DNA from 4 places in the Mesorhizobium sp. B2-3-2 genome. Region 4 is predicted to be linked to each of the others. Evidence: predicted binding sites of a transcription regulator. Region 4 holds the regulator's gene; each other region holds the start of a gene.

Region 1 (3,265 bases), on a different contig from region 4:
CCGTCACGCACGGCGAGCACGTTGTTTTCATGGCCGCCATTGAACTGGGTCGAGGCGAAGAATGTTTCGTTCGACGCGCCCGTATCCTTCGGAATCTGCGTCAGCGGGATCAGATAGCCGGAGGTCGAATCCGGATCGGCGTAGCCGAGCTTCTTGCCCTTGGCCGACTTGATGTCGGTGATGCCGGAGGACTTCAGCGCCAGGCCGATCGAATAGTAGCCGGTGGCGCCGTCGGTCTGCTGGGTGGTGAGGATCGGGGTCACCGCCTTGGGATCCTTGAGGACGACGCTGGCGTAGCCGGAAGCGCCGAGCTCGGCGAAATCGAGCGTGCCACCGAGCAGGCCCTGGATGACACCGTCATAGTCGGCGGCCGGGAACAGCGAGACCTTCTCGAAGCCGAATTCGGCCTTCAGGTGATCGGCCAGACACTGGTAGTTGCGCAGCCGGTCGGTTTCGTTCTCGCCGCCGAGGATGCCGACGCGGAATTCCTTCATATCGGCGGCATGGGCCGCGCCGGTGGCCATTGCGAGCACCGAAACGGCGCCAAAAACCATTTTCCTGAACATCTGATTTCTCTCCTGTGGGTTCCGGCCCCGCGCCGGCGGCGTTGGTGATTTTGACGGGTGCCCTGACGCGGGCTGGCGATCCAGATCGCTCTCAGTAACCAGGGAATGCGGGTTCGAGCGGTCCGGCGGATGCGGCGATCTTTTGCTTGAAGGCAACGCTGGTCGAGGTGATAGCCTCGGAGATTTCGCCGCCATTGCTGTCGGCGCCGTAAACGAGACGGACGGCCTCGCGGTTAAGCTCCTCCGGCGGCCCGTCGAACACGACCTTGCCCGCGGCCATGCCGATGATGCGGTTGCAATAGGTGCGGGCGGTGTCCAGCGTGTGCAGGTTGGTGACCACGGTGATGCCCTCGCGCAAATTGATGTCCTGCAGCGAATCCATCACCACCTTGGCGTTGAGCGGGTCGAGCGAAGCGATCGGCTCGTCGGCCAGGATCACCCGGGGCTGCTGCATCATGGCGCGGGCGATGGCAACGCGTTGCTGCTGGCCGCCCGACAAGGTGCCGGCGGGCTGCAGCGCGGTGCGGGCGATGTCGAGCCGCTCAAGGGCGGCTACCGCCTGCGCACATTCGGTCCGCGAGAACATGCCGAAAAGGTTCGACAGGGTCGGGCGATGGTTCAGCCGGCCGAGCAGCACATTGGTCAGCACGTCGAGGCGCGGCACAAGGTTGAATTGCTGGAAGATCATGGCGCAGTCGCGCTGCCAGCGCCTGAGTGGCGAACCGCGCAATTGCGAGACCTCGGCGCCGTCGAAGAAAATCGATCCATGGCTGGGATCGATGAGGCGGTTGATCATACGCAGAAGGGTCGACTTGCCGGCGCCGGAACGGCCGATGACGCCGACCATCTGACCCTGCGGGATCGAGATGCTGACATCGTTGACGGCGGTGTTCTTGCCAAATCGTCGGGTGACGCCGCGGATTTCGAGCGTGGCTGACATGGTGCGTTCCCGTCCAGTCGCGGTTGAAGGTCCTGTTGACCCTCGCTAGCGCAGCGCCATGAACCTGCGGTGTCGGATTGATGTCAGTTTTGTTACCACCCACAGCCGTTTCGTGCGCGATCAGGCCAGGACCATCAGTTCCTCGAAATGCTCCATGCCCCTGAAGCTGCAGAAGGCAGGCGGCTTGAGAAGACAGCCTCCTGTCCGAGTTCAATTTCAGGGGTGTGAATGGTGAACGGCCCTATTCCATTCACCACCGTCATCCGCCGTATTTTTCCAGGAAAGCCTCGGCCTCGAGCTGACGGAAATCGTCGAGGGCGGCGCGCAGCCTTGCATGGTCCCAATCCCACCAGGCAAGCGCCTGATAGCGCTCGGCGGTGCGGCGGTCGAAGCGCTCGCGGATCGGCTTTGCCGGCACGCCGGCGACGATGGTGTAGGGCGCGACATCCTTCGATACCACCGCACCGGCGCCAACGGCGGCGCCATCGCCGACGGTGATGCCGGGCAGGATTGTCGAGCCATGGCCGAGCCAGGTGTCGTGGCCGATGAAAACACGCCTTGCACGGCGCTCAGCGAAAAATTCGCTCTCGTGTTCGGCATCGTCCCAATAGTCCGATGCGCGGTAGGTGAAGTGGTGCAGCGTCGGCCGCCAGGTCGGGTGGTTGGTGGCGTTGATGCGCACGCTTGCCGCGATGTTGGCAAATTTGCCGATCGTCGCACACCAGACGGCGCAGTCCTGCATCATGTAGGAATAGTCGCCGAGTTCGCTTTCCGAAACCCGGCTGCGGTCTGCGATCTCGGTCCAGCGGCCGAGCGTCGAGTTCTGCACCTCCGCCGTGGGATGGACCAGCGGCGTCTCCGACAATTTCCTGCTCATGCGGCGAGCTTTCCCGGGGCGAAGGCGGTGACGTCGATGATGCGGTCGGCCACCGCTTCGCGCACGTCGTGGTCATGGAAGATGCCGAGCAGGGCGACGCCGGCCGCTTTCTTGGCGGCGATGAGTTCGATCACCACATCGCGGTTCCTTGCATCGAGCGAGGCGGTGGGCTCGTCGAGCAACAGGATCGGGTGCCCGGTGATGAAGCCGCGCGCGATGTTGACGCGCTGCTGCTCGCCGCCGGAGAAGGTCGCCGGCGGCAAGGCCCAGAGCTTTTCCGGCAGATTGAGCTGCGCCAAGAGCGCGCGTGCCTTTTCCCGTGCCGCCTCGCGCTCCTCGCCGCGCTCGACCAGCGGCTCGGCGACGACATCGAGTGCGCAGACGCGGGGCACGGTGCGCAGGAACTGGCTGACATAGCCGATCGTTTGCCGGCGCACGGCAAGCACGGTGCGCGGGCTGGCGCTGGCAAGATCGATCAGCCCGGCTTCGTGCGCGACGATGATCTGGCCTTCGTCGACGTCGTAATTGCCGTAGAGCATCTTCAGGATCGAACTCTTGCCGGCCCCGGACGGGCCGCCGAGTATGGTGCATTCACCGGCGCGGATCGAGAAGGAGACACCGGCGACGACAGGCAATTTGATGCCGTCGCGCAGATGCATGGTGAAGCTCTTGGCGACATCGGAGACAACGAGCGGGGTCGGCATCAGAAGATTCTCCTGTTGTCGTATGTTTGCGGGCCGGCGCCCCCCTCTGGCCTGCCGGCCATCTCCCCCTCAAGGGGGGAGATCGGAAGCTTTTGCGTCTCGCACATTCCGCGAGGTCGAAAATCGGCGAAAGCGGAGGTGACAGCCAATCTCCCCCCTTGAGGGGGAGATGGCCGGC
Region 2 (3,265 bases), on a different contig from region 4:
GCGCTCGGCCGGCTTCACCGGAATGGAGATGGGCCGGCGCTTCCCCAACGACCCTAAGGTGATGCTGCCGATCCTGAAGGCGGCCGACGTCACGCTGTGCGGTGGCTGGTTCTCGGGCACGCTGGTCGATGAGGAGATGAGCAAGAACAAGGATCGCATCCAGCCGATGATCGATCTGTTCAAGGCGGTGAACGCGCCCTGCATCGTCTATGGCGAGGTCGGCCGCTCGATCCAGGGCGACCGCTCGAAGCCGCTCGCCACCAAGCCGAAACTCTCGGGCGACGAGATGAAGGCTTATGCCAGGCGCCTGACCGAATTCGGCGAATGGTGCGCCGAGCAAGGCATGCCGCTTTCCTATCATCACCACATGGCGGCGGTGGTTGAGACCGAGCCGGAGCTCGACGCCTTCATGCGCCATTCCGGAGCGGGCATTCCGCTGCTGCTCGATGCCGGCCATCTGGCCTTTGCCGGCGGCGATGTGCTGCGCGCCATCGACAATCATCACAAGCGCATCAGCCATGTGCATGTGAAGGACGTGCGCATGGGCGTGATCGAGAAGCTCGACCGCACGAAGCAGTCCTTCCTCGATGCGGTGGCTCTCGGAGCCTTCACCGTGCCGGGCGACGGCTCGCTGGATTTCGGCGCCATCGTGCAGCGTTTCGCCGACCATGGCTATGAAGGCTGGTTCGTGGTCGAGGCCGAACAGGACCCGAAGAAGAACCCGCCGCTCAAGATGGCGCAGGTCGGCCACAAGGAGCTGATGCGGGTGATGACGGCCGCCGGCTACACGGTCGAGACGCAGGGCTTTCCCGATGTCTGATCGGGTTCTCGCCAGGCCGGGCTTGCTGTAGGTTGCCGCGATGAAAGATTCCGAGCACCCCTTCTTCCGGCCATTGTGGCGGCGTGTCGCCGTCGTCGCGGTCTGCGTCATCTGGTCGATCATCGAGTTCGCGAGCGGCACACCGTTCTGGGGCGTGATCGCGCTGGGCTTCGCCGGCTATGGCGTCTGGCAGTTTTTTTATCTCTATAAGCCGGCCGACGAGAACAAGGCGCCCGCCGAAGTCGAACCGAAGGAGTAACCGGATGTCGAAGCTGCTGGTGAAGGCCGACAAGGGCCATGGCCGTGTCGCCCATGTGACGCCAAAAAGCGCCGGCTGGACCTATGTCGGTTTCGACCTGCATCGGCTGAGGCCAGGCGAAAGTGCGTCGGGAAAGACGGACGATCGCGAAGTCTGCCTGGTGTTCGTCACCGGCAAGGGCACGGTCAAGGCCGACGGCAAGGATCTCGGCATGCTCGGACAGCGCATGTCGCCCTTCGAAGGCAAGCCATGGTCTGTCTATGTGCCGCAGGGATCGGACTGGTCGGTGACAGCCGATACCGGACTGGAACTCGCGGTGTGCTCGGCGCCCGGCCTCGGCGGCGGCCTGCCGGTTCGCGTGATCGGACCCGACGATCTCGGCCAGGAGGTGCGCGGCAAGGGCACCAATACGCGCTACGTGACCAATATCCTGCCCGAGGGCAAGCCGGCCGATTCGCTGCTGGTGGTCGAGGTCATCACGCCCGGCGGCCATACGTCGAGCTACCCGCCGCACAAGCACGACCAGGACAATCTGCCTGATGAATCCTATCTCGAGGAGACCTATTACCACCGCCTCAACCCGCCGCAGGGCTTTGCCTTCCAGCGTGTCTATACCGACGCCGACAAGGGCGGCTTCCGCGATCTGGACGAGGCGATGGCGATCGAGGACGGCGATGTCGTGCTGGTGCCCAAGGGCTATCACCCCTGCGCCGCTTGCCACGGCTACGACCTCTACTACCTCAACGTCATGGCCGGCCCGACGCGGACGTGGAAATTCCACAATGCGCCCGAGCACGAATGGCTGATGAAGGCCTGACCGGCCCGCGGTTGCGGCTGAACCTGTTGGTCCAGATCAGAAAAATCGCCGGCTAAGGACCGGCGGGGTCGATTTGCCTTCGAAAACCCTTCAAAGCTTCGTCAATCCGTCATGGAAATCACCTATGGCAACGGGCTGACGAGGATTTTCGATGCGCTACGCCATCTACTTCACCCCCCGGCAGGACGAAAAATTGGCAGGGATCGCCGCCAACTGGCTGGGCCGTGACCCCTTCGGCGCCACAACGCGACCGGCGGAGGCGGTGGGCGATTTGTCGGCGGCGGAAGTCGCCTTCCACACCGCATCGGCACGGCGCTATGGTTTTCATGCGACGCTGAAAGCCCCTTTCCGGTTAGCGGCCAACGAAACCGAAGCCTCGTTGCGCACAGCGCTCGACGCCTTTGCCGAAGCGACGCCGGTTGTGATGATCCCCCGTCTCGTCGTCAGCCAGATCGACGGTTTCTTCGCGCTGGTGCCGGAGGCGCCATTGCCTCCGCTCAATCGCTTCGCCGATGACGTGGTGCGCGATTTCGACCGCTTTCGCGCGCCGTTGACGGAGGCCGAGATCGAGCGGCGCAACCCGAACTCGCTGAAGCCGGGCGAATTCCGCAATCTTTGCCAGTGGGGCTATCCTTATGTCTTCGAGAGCTTCCGCTTTCATATGACGCTTTCCGGCAGGGCCGGGCCACAGGAAAGCCCTCGTCTTCGCCTGGCGATCGAGGGCCTGTTCGCCGAGGTGCTGCGCCAGCCGGTGCCTGTGGACGGGTTGACGTTGTTCATCGAGCCCGAACCCGGCGCCCCGTTCATGGTGCTTTCCCAGCACGCGCTCGGGCGCCGTCCGGCTAGAAAAACCGCCTGAAGCAACAAGCCGTAAAGGCCAGAAAAAACCAAGGACTGCCTGAAATGACCGCCGAGACCATTCTGAGCAACGCCCGCATCGTTCTTGCCGACGAGGTCATCGACGGTTCGCTCACGATGCGTGACGGTCTGATCGCCGACATATCCGCCGGCGCCGTCCGAGCCGGCGAGGACATGGCTGGCGATTTCATCATCCCGGGGCTGGTCGAGCTTCACACCGATCACCTCGAAGGCCATTATGCGCCGCGGCCGAAGGTGCGGTGGAACCCGATCGCCGCCGTGCTTGCCCATGACGCGCAAGTGGCGACCGCGGGCATCACCACCGTGCTCGATGCCTTGCGCGTCGGCATGGACGAGGATGCCGATCTCAACGCCGCCGACATCCGCAAGCTCGCCGATGCGATCGAGGACAGCGTGCGGATGGATCGATTGCGGGCCGATCATTTCATCCACCTGCGCTGCGAGGTCTCGGCGCCGGATTGCCTCAGGGCCTTCGCCAATTTCGAAACGG
Region 3 (3,265 bases), on a different contig from region 4:
TTCGAGGGCAAGCATCCCTTCCTCGCCTACCCTCGCATCATGGGCCACGAAGTGTCGGGGACCATTGTCGAGGCGGGTGAAGGCGTTGCTCTTGCCAAGGGCGAGCCGGTCATCATCAATCCCTATCTGGCGTGCGGCAAATGCATCGCCTGCCGGCACGGCAAGCCCAATTGTTGCGTCCGGATCGAAGTGCTCGGCGTGCATCGCGACGGCGCCATGTGCGAACAGATCCTTGTCCCGGCACAAAACCTCTATCCAGCCAACGGCCTGTCGTTGGCCGATGCCGCGGCTGTCGAATTCCTGGCCATCGGCGCCCATGCGGTGCGGCGCTCGCGTGCCGATCCCGGCGCACGGACGCTCGTCATCGGCGCCGGACCGATCGGGCTCGGCACCGCCATCTTCGCCCGCATCGCCGGGCTCGACGTGACGCTGCTCGACATGAGCAGCGAGAGGCTTGGCTTCGCCGCCAATGAACTCGGCTTCAAGACCCTCGACGGGTCGCGCGACGCGGCATCCGATCTGGTCAGCGAAGCGACATCAGGCGAAGGTTTCGACGTGGTCTTCGACGCCACCGGCAACACCGCCTCGGTGCAGTCGGCCTTCGCCCATGTCGCGCATGGCGGGACACTGGTGCTGGTCAGCGTCGTCAAGGACGACATCGCTTTTTCCGACCCCGAATTCCACAAGCGCGAGATGACGCTTGTCGGCAGCCGCAATGCCTTGCGGGCCGACTTCGACCACGTCGCCGCCTCGATCCGCGATGGCGCGGTGCCGCTCGCCAAGCTGGTCACCCACCGTACCGCGCTCGCCGACACGCCCCGTGACCTCGCCCGCTGGGCGCATGAGAAATCCGGCCTGATCAAGGCCGTGATAGAGATCGGATAGACAACCGTCCCGCGACTCACAATGCCGACAGTTTCAGCTCCACCCGCTCCGCCGGGAAGCGCGCCTCGGCGAACTGGATCGGCTGGCCGTCCGGCGTGATGTTGACGGCCACCGTGACCAGCACGATGCCGCCCGGCTGCAGATCTAGGTCGGCAAGGTCGGAAGCATCGGCATGACGCGCCGACAGCACCGTCGATTGCCTGAGATAATCGTCTATGCCGAAACGCTTGAGCGACGCGGTGATCGATCCGGTCTCGGCCATGGCGGCATCGATGCCGGCGAAGCGCCTGGCGTCGAACCAGCCGGAGGCGCGCGACACCGGCTGCCCGTCGGCCTCGCCGCGCGTCTCCAGGCGAATGACATCCGATCCCCTGGCAAGGCCCAAGGCTTCGGCGACGCGCCGGCTGGCGGGCTCGATCGATGAGGCGAGGAGTACGATGTGCCGCTCCGAGGCCTGGCCTTGCAAGCCGGTCGAAAATCGCGTGCGCGCCCCGATCGGATAGGACAGCCGCCTGCGCGACAGCACGAAAGTGCCGCGCCCCTGCTCGGCCCGCAGCACCCCGTCCTGCACGAGCGCCGCGATGGCGCTGCGCACCGTGTGACGGTTGACGCCATAGCGCTCGGCCAGCGCCATCTCCGGCGGCAGCGCGGCATTCTCGGCGAAATCGCCGATGGCGATCGCATGCAGGATCCTGTCGGCGATCTGCCGCCACAGGGAGACGCCGCTGCGCCGCTCGATGCTGTCGGACCCCCCCGTCATATCCCCGGTCTCAGCCCTTACCCGCATTTGTCACGCGCCCGTCATGGACTCGCGCTACATATGGATTATAATTTGTATAGTTGTCTATATCAATAGACAAATTGTAACGAAGGGATGTTACTCATGCGAGGACAGGAAGCCCGCGACCAGGCGGAACGCAAGGCGGCCATGGCAACCCTGGCGCAGTCCAGCGGCGGCGACATCGTTCGCCTCTGGAATGAATCCGGCCTGCCTGCCGAGGCCGAACTGCTGCGCGGTCCCGAGACCGGCCTGGTCACCATGCGCGGCCGCATCGGCGGCGGCGGCGCGCCCTTCAATGTCGGCGAGGCCACCGTGACCCGCGCCACCGTACGCCTGCCGTCCGGACAGGTCGGCCATTGCTATGCGCTCGGACACGACAAGCAGAAGGCGAAGCTGGCAGCCATCGCCGACGCGCTGTGGCAGGACCCCGCTCACCGACAGGCGGTCGAAACGGGCCTTCTCGCGCCGCTGCGGGCCGCCCTGACCACGGCACGAGATAAGCGCCGCGCCGAGACGGCGGCGACGAAGGTGGATTTCTTCACCATGGTCCGCGGAGAAGACTGATGGACATCGCAGCGCAATCGATCGAGGGCGGGTTCGCCGATCCGGTGTTCAACGCCCAGACGGTGTTTCGCGCCGTCATGGACGCGATGGCGCGGCCGGGCAGCGTGCAGCCCTTGCCGGCCCTGGCCCGCCCTCCGGCGCCGCTTTCGGCGACATCAGGCGCGGTTGCGCTGGCACTGTGCGACAACGATACGCCGCTCTGGCTCGACCCGGCCCTGCACGCCTCGGCGGCGGTCATATCCTGGCTCGGCTTCCACAGCGGCGCGCCGCTGGCCAACACCCCGGCCGACGCGCATTTCGCTTTGATCGCCTCGCCGGCCGAGATGATGGCGCTCGATGGTTTCTCGCAGGGCACACAGGACTATCCCGACCGCTCGACCACATTGATCCTGCAGGTCGGCGATCTCACGTCAGGCACGCCGCTGCTGCTCGAAGGTCCCGGCATCGAGAACACGGCAGCGATAGCGCCGGCACTGATGCCGCGTCATTTCATCGAGCAGTGGAAGCAGAATATCAGGCGCTTTCCGCGCGGCGTCGACATCATCCTGGCGGCACATGACAGCCTCGCCTGCCTGCCGCGGACGACACGCATCAAGACGATGGAGGCCTAGCATGTATGTCGCGGTAAAAGGCGGCGAAGCGGCAATCGCCAATGCTCACAGCCTGCTCGCCGACCGTAGGCGCGGTGATCGCTCGGTGCCGGCGCTGCGCCTCGACCAGATCGTCGAACAACTGGCGCTCGGCGTCGACCGGGTGATGAGCGAAGGCTCGCTCTACGACCGCGAACTCGCCGCGCTCGCCATCGTGCAGGCGCGTGGCGACATGATCGAGGCGATCTTCCTGGTGCGGGCCTACCGCACCACGCTGCCGCGCTTTGGCTATACAAATGCCATCGACACCGCCACCATGCTGGTCGAACGTCGCGTTTCGGCGACCTACAAGGACCTGCCCGGCGGCCAGTTGCTTGGGCCCACCTTCGACTACACGCACCGGCTGCTCGATCCCGAGCTTGCCGCCGGCGCCGATGTCCCCGCG
Region 4 (3,265 bases):
CCAGGGCATCACCGATACGGATGCGCGCGCCATGCTGTGGTCGCCGATCACGCCGCAGACCGACATCGCCTTCGCCGACATACTGGAGGCCGAGTTCGGCATTCCCGCCACCATGGAGAACGATTGCAACATGATGGCGGTGGCGCTGCGCTGGCGCGATCCCCGGCGTTACCGCGACGACTTCATCGCCATCCTGTTGTCGCACGGCATCGGCATGGGCCTGGTGCTGAAGGGCGAACTGTTCACCGGCACCCATTCATCCGGAGGCGAGTTCGGCCACATGATCCATCGCCCGGGCGGGGCGCTCTGCCGCTGCGGCCGGCGCGGCTGCGTCGAGGCCTATGCCGGCAACTATGCCATCTGGCGCAACGCGAGGCAGCTTGGCGAGGACACCGAGCCCGTCGACGTCAGCGACGCCGACATGCGTGCGCTGGCGGCCTCGGCGCGCGAAAAGGACGGGCCGGAGCGCGAAGCCTACCGCAAGGCCGGCGAGGCGCTGGGCTATGGCCTTGGCAGCCTGTTCGCCCTGATCGATCCGGCGCCGGTCGCCATGGTCGGCGTCAGCGCCGCCGCCTTCGACCTGATCGAGCCGGCTCTGCGCGAAGCCATTGCCCAGACCGCCGGCGGCCAGCACTCGAAATCGATTTCCTTCGACACCGAGCCGAACGAACTGCCGCTGATCCGCGAGGGCTGCGCCATGCGCGCGCTGACCTACGTCGACCAGGAAATTTTCGCACCGGGGGCACAGGCGAAATCAGGCGTGGGCGAGAATGTTGCGTGACATATCCCTAGTCTTCGCGGATCGCATACCCCGCGCCACGGATAGTACGGATCACGTCAGGCATGCGGCCGTTGTTGACCGCCTTGCGCAGCCGGCCGACATGGACGTCCACGGTGCGCTCGTCGATGTAGATCGTTTCGCCCCAGACATTGTCGAGCAGCTGGCTGCGCGAGAACACCCGGCCCGGATGGCGCATCATGAATTCGAGCAGGCGGAACTCGGTCGGCCCGAGCCGGATCTCGCTCTTCTTGCGGTAGACCCGGTGCGATTCACGGTCGAGCACGATGTCGCCGACCTTGAGCACGCTGGACAGCACTTCCGGCTTGGCGCGGCGCAGCAGCGCCTTGACGCGTGCCATGAATTCCGGGGTTGAGAACGGCTTGACCAGATAGTCGTCGGCGCCGGTGGAGAGACCGCGCACCCGGTCGCTTTCCTCGCCGCGCGCCGTCAGCATGATGATCGGCAGCCGCTCGGTCTCGGGGCGCATCCGGAGACGGCGGCAGAGTTCGATGCCGGAAACCGCCGGCACCATCCAGTCGAGCACAAGAAGGTCGGGGACATTCTCCTGCAAGCGGATCTCGGCTTCGTCGCCGCGCGTCACCACCTCGACCTGGTAACCCTCCGATTCCAGATTGTAACGGAGCAGCACACCCAGCGGCTCCTCGTCCTCCACCACCATGATGCGTGGCGCGATCATCGACTGGTCACCCCTGCCGTCACGCCGCTGGCGCCGACATCGCCGTCTCGTCCTGCTTCGGGCGATTGGCGGGCAATTGCGTGCCGGTCAGCACATAATAGGCATTTTCGGCAATGTTGGTCACATGATCACCGATGCGCTCGAGGTTCTTGGCGCAGAACAAAAGATGCGTGCAGGCGGTGATGTTGCGCGGATCCTCCATCATGTAGGTCAGCAGCTCGCGGAACACCGATGTGTATTTGACGTCGATGCGTTCATCGTCGGCGCGCAGCTTGGCAAGCGCCGAGGCATCACGGGCGCCATACTCCTCGATCACGCCCTGCACCTGGATCAGTACCAGCTGCGCCATGGCATCGATGGAGTGCGACAGGTCGCGCGGCGTGGCGGCCAGGCCGACGGTGCCGACGCGCTTGGCGATGTTCTTGGCCAGATCGCCGATGCGTTCGAGATCGCCAGCCATGCGGATCGAGCCGACGACATGGCGCAAATCATCCGCCATGGGCTGCCGCTTGGCGATCAGGGTGATGGCGCGGTCGTCGAGTTCGCGCTGGCGCGCATCCATGATCGCGTCGTCGGAGACGATGCGCTGGGCGAGCGCGTTGTCGGAATTCAGGAGCGCCTTGGTGGCGCCGCCGACCATCGATGAGGCGAGATCGCCCATGTCGCGGATCAGCCTGCTGATCTGTCCGAGATCTTCGTCAAAGGCTGCGACTGTATGTTCGGCCATGATCTTGGTCCTCGTATGCCTGGGATCAGCCGAAGCGGCCGGTGATATAGTCCTGCGTGCGCTTCTCGCGGGGCGACGTGAAGATCTTCTCGGTGCGGTCGAACTCGACCAGCTCGCCCAGATACATGAAGGCGGTCTGCTTCGACACGCGCGCCGCCTGCTGCATGTTATGGGTGACAATGACGATCGTGTAATCGGCCTGCAGCTCGTCGATCAGTTCCTCGATCTTGGCGGTCGACAGCGGATCGAGCGCCGAGGCAGGCTCGTCGAGCAGGATGACCTCTGGCTTCACCGCCACCGTGCGGGCGATGCAGAGGCGCTGCTGCTGGCCGCCCGAAAGGCTGAGGCCACTGGCGTTGAGCTTGTCCTTGACCTCGCTCCACAGTGCCGCGCGCTTCAGCGCCTGCTCGACACGGCCGTCCATCTCGGCCTTGCTGAGCTTCTCATAGAGCCTGACGCCGAACGCGATGTTCTCGTAAATCGACATCGGGAACGGCGTCGGCTTCTGGAACACCATGCCGATCTTGGTTCTGAGCAGGTTGAGGTCCTGCGAACGGTCGAGGATGTTCTGGCCGTCGAGCAGCACCTGGCCCTCGGCGCTCTGCTTCGGGTAAAGCTCGTAGATGCGGTTGAAGACGCGCAGCAGCGTCGACTTCCCGCAGCCCGAAGGCCCTATGAAGGCGGTGACGCTGCGCTCGGGCAGCGACAGGCTGATATCCTTCAGCGCCTTCGACTGGCCGTAGTAGAAATTGAGGTTCTTGACCTCGATCTTGGCTTTCTCGACCGCGACTTCGGGCGTGTTCAACTCGGTGGACAACATCGGTTTCATCTGTCCTCTCTGCGTCCGGTAAGGCTGCGGGCCAAGATGCTCAGCCCGAGAACCGTAAGGGTGATTATGAGTGCGCCGGTCCACGCCAGCTGCTGCCATTCCTCGTAGGGGCTGAGAGCGAACTGGAAGATGGTGACGGGCAGGCTGGCCATCGGCGCGTTGAGATTGCTCGACCAGAACTGGTTGTTGAGCGCTGTGAAGAGCAGCGGCGCCGTCTCGCCGGAAATGCGG

Evidence for each region. Region 4 encodes PhoB, which activates phosphate uptake and scavenging genes when phosphate is short. Its sites were predicted from a motif close to TGTCATNNANCTGTCAT; they were not measured.
Region 1: the regulator PhoB is predicted to act here: its motif matches at 1,576-1,592, upstream of phnC (phosphonate ABC transporter ATP-binding protein).
Region 2: the regulator PhoB is predicted to act here: its motif matches at 1,993-2,009, upstream of FJ964_RS11360 (DUF1045 domain-containing protein).
Region 3: the regulator PhoB is predicted to act here: its motif matches at 1,674-1,690, upstream of phnF (phosphonate metabolism transcriptional regulator PhnF).

What each region holds. Positions count from the first base shown of each region.
Region 1 is NZ_VFWA01000002.1:49,148-52,412, forward strand. It holds gene phnD (phosphonate ABC transporter substrate-binding protein) at 1-566, opposite strand, end outside; gene phnC (phosphonate ABC transporter ATP-binding protein) at 658-1,506, opposite strand; gene FJ964_RS05450 (DapH/DapD/GlmU-related protein) at 1,766-2,383, opposite strand; gene phnL (phosphonate C-P lyase system protein PhnL) at 2,380-3,087, opposite strand.
Region 2 is NZ_VFWA01000003.1:558,312-561,576, forward strand. It holds gene iolE (myo-inosose-2 dehydratase) at 1-820, shown strand, start outside; gene FJ964_RS11350 (DUF3329 domain-containing protein) at 861-1,079, shown strand; gene iolB (5-deoxy-glucuronate isomerase) at 1,084-1,896, shown strand; gene FJ964_RS11360 (DUF1045 domain-containing protein) at 2,048-2,755, shown strand; gene FJ964_RS11365 (alpha-D-ribose 1-methylphosphonate 5-triphosphate diphosphatase) at 2,800-3,265, shown strand, end outside.
Region 3 is NZ_VFWA01000002.1:54,868-58,132, reverse strand. It holds gene FJ964_RS05495 (zinc-binding alcohol dehydrogenase family protein) at 1-885, shown strand, start outside; gene phnF (phosphonate metabolism transcriptional regulator PhnF) at 902-1,645, opposite strand; gene phnG (phosphonate C-P lyase system protein PhnG) at 1,769-2,230, shown strand; gene phnH (phosphonate C-P lyase system protein PhnH) at 2,230-2,841, shown strand; gene FJ964_RS05475 (carbon-phosphorus lyase complex subunit PhnI) at 2,843-3,265, shown strand, end outside.
Region 4 is NZ_VFWA01000023.1:41,890-45,154, forward strand. It holds gene FJ964_RS29650 (ROK family protein) at 1-781, shown strand, start outside; gene phoB (phosphate regulon transcriptional regulator PhoB) at 789-1,478, opposite strand; gene phoU (phosphate signaling complex protein PhoU) at 1,498-2,205, opposite strand; gene pstB (phosphate ABC transporter ATP-binding protein PstB) at 2,231-3,034, opposite strand; gene pstA (phosphate ABC transporter permease PstA) at 3,031-3,265, opposite strand, start outside.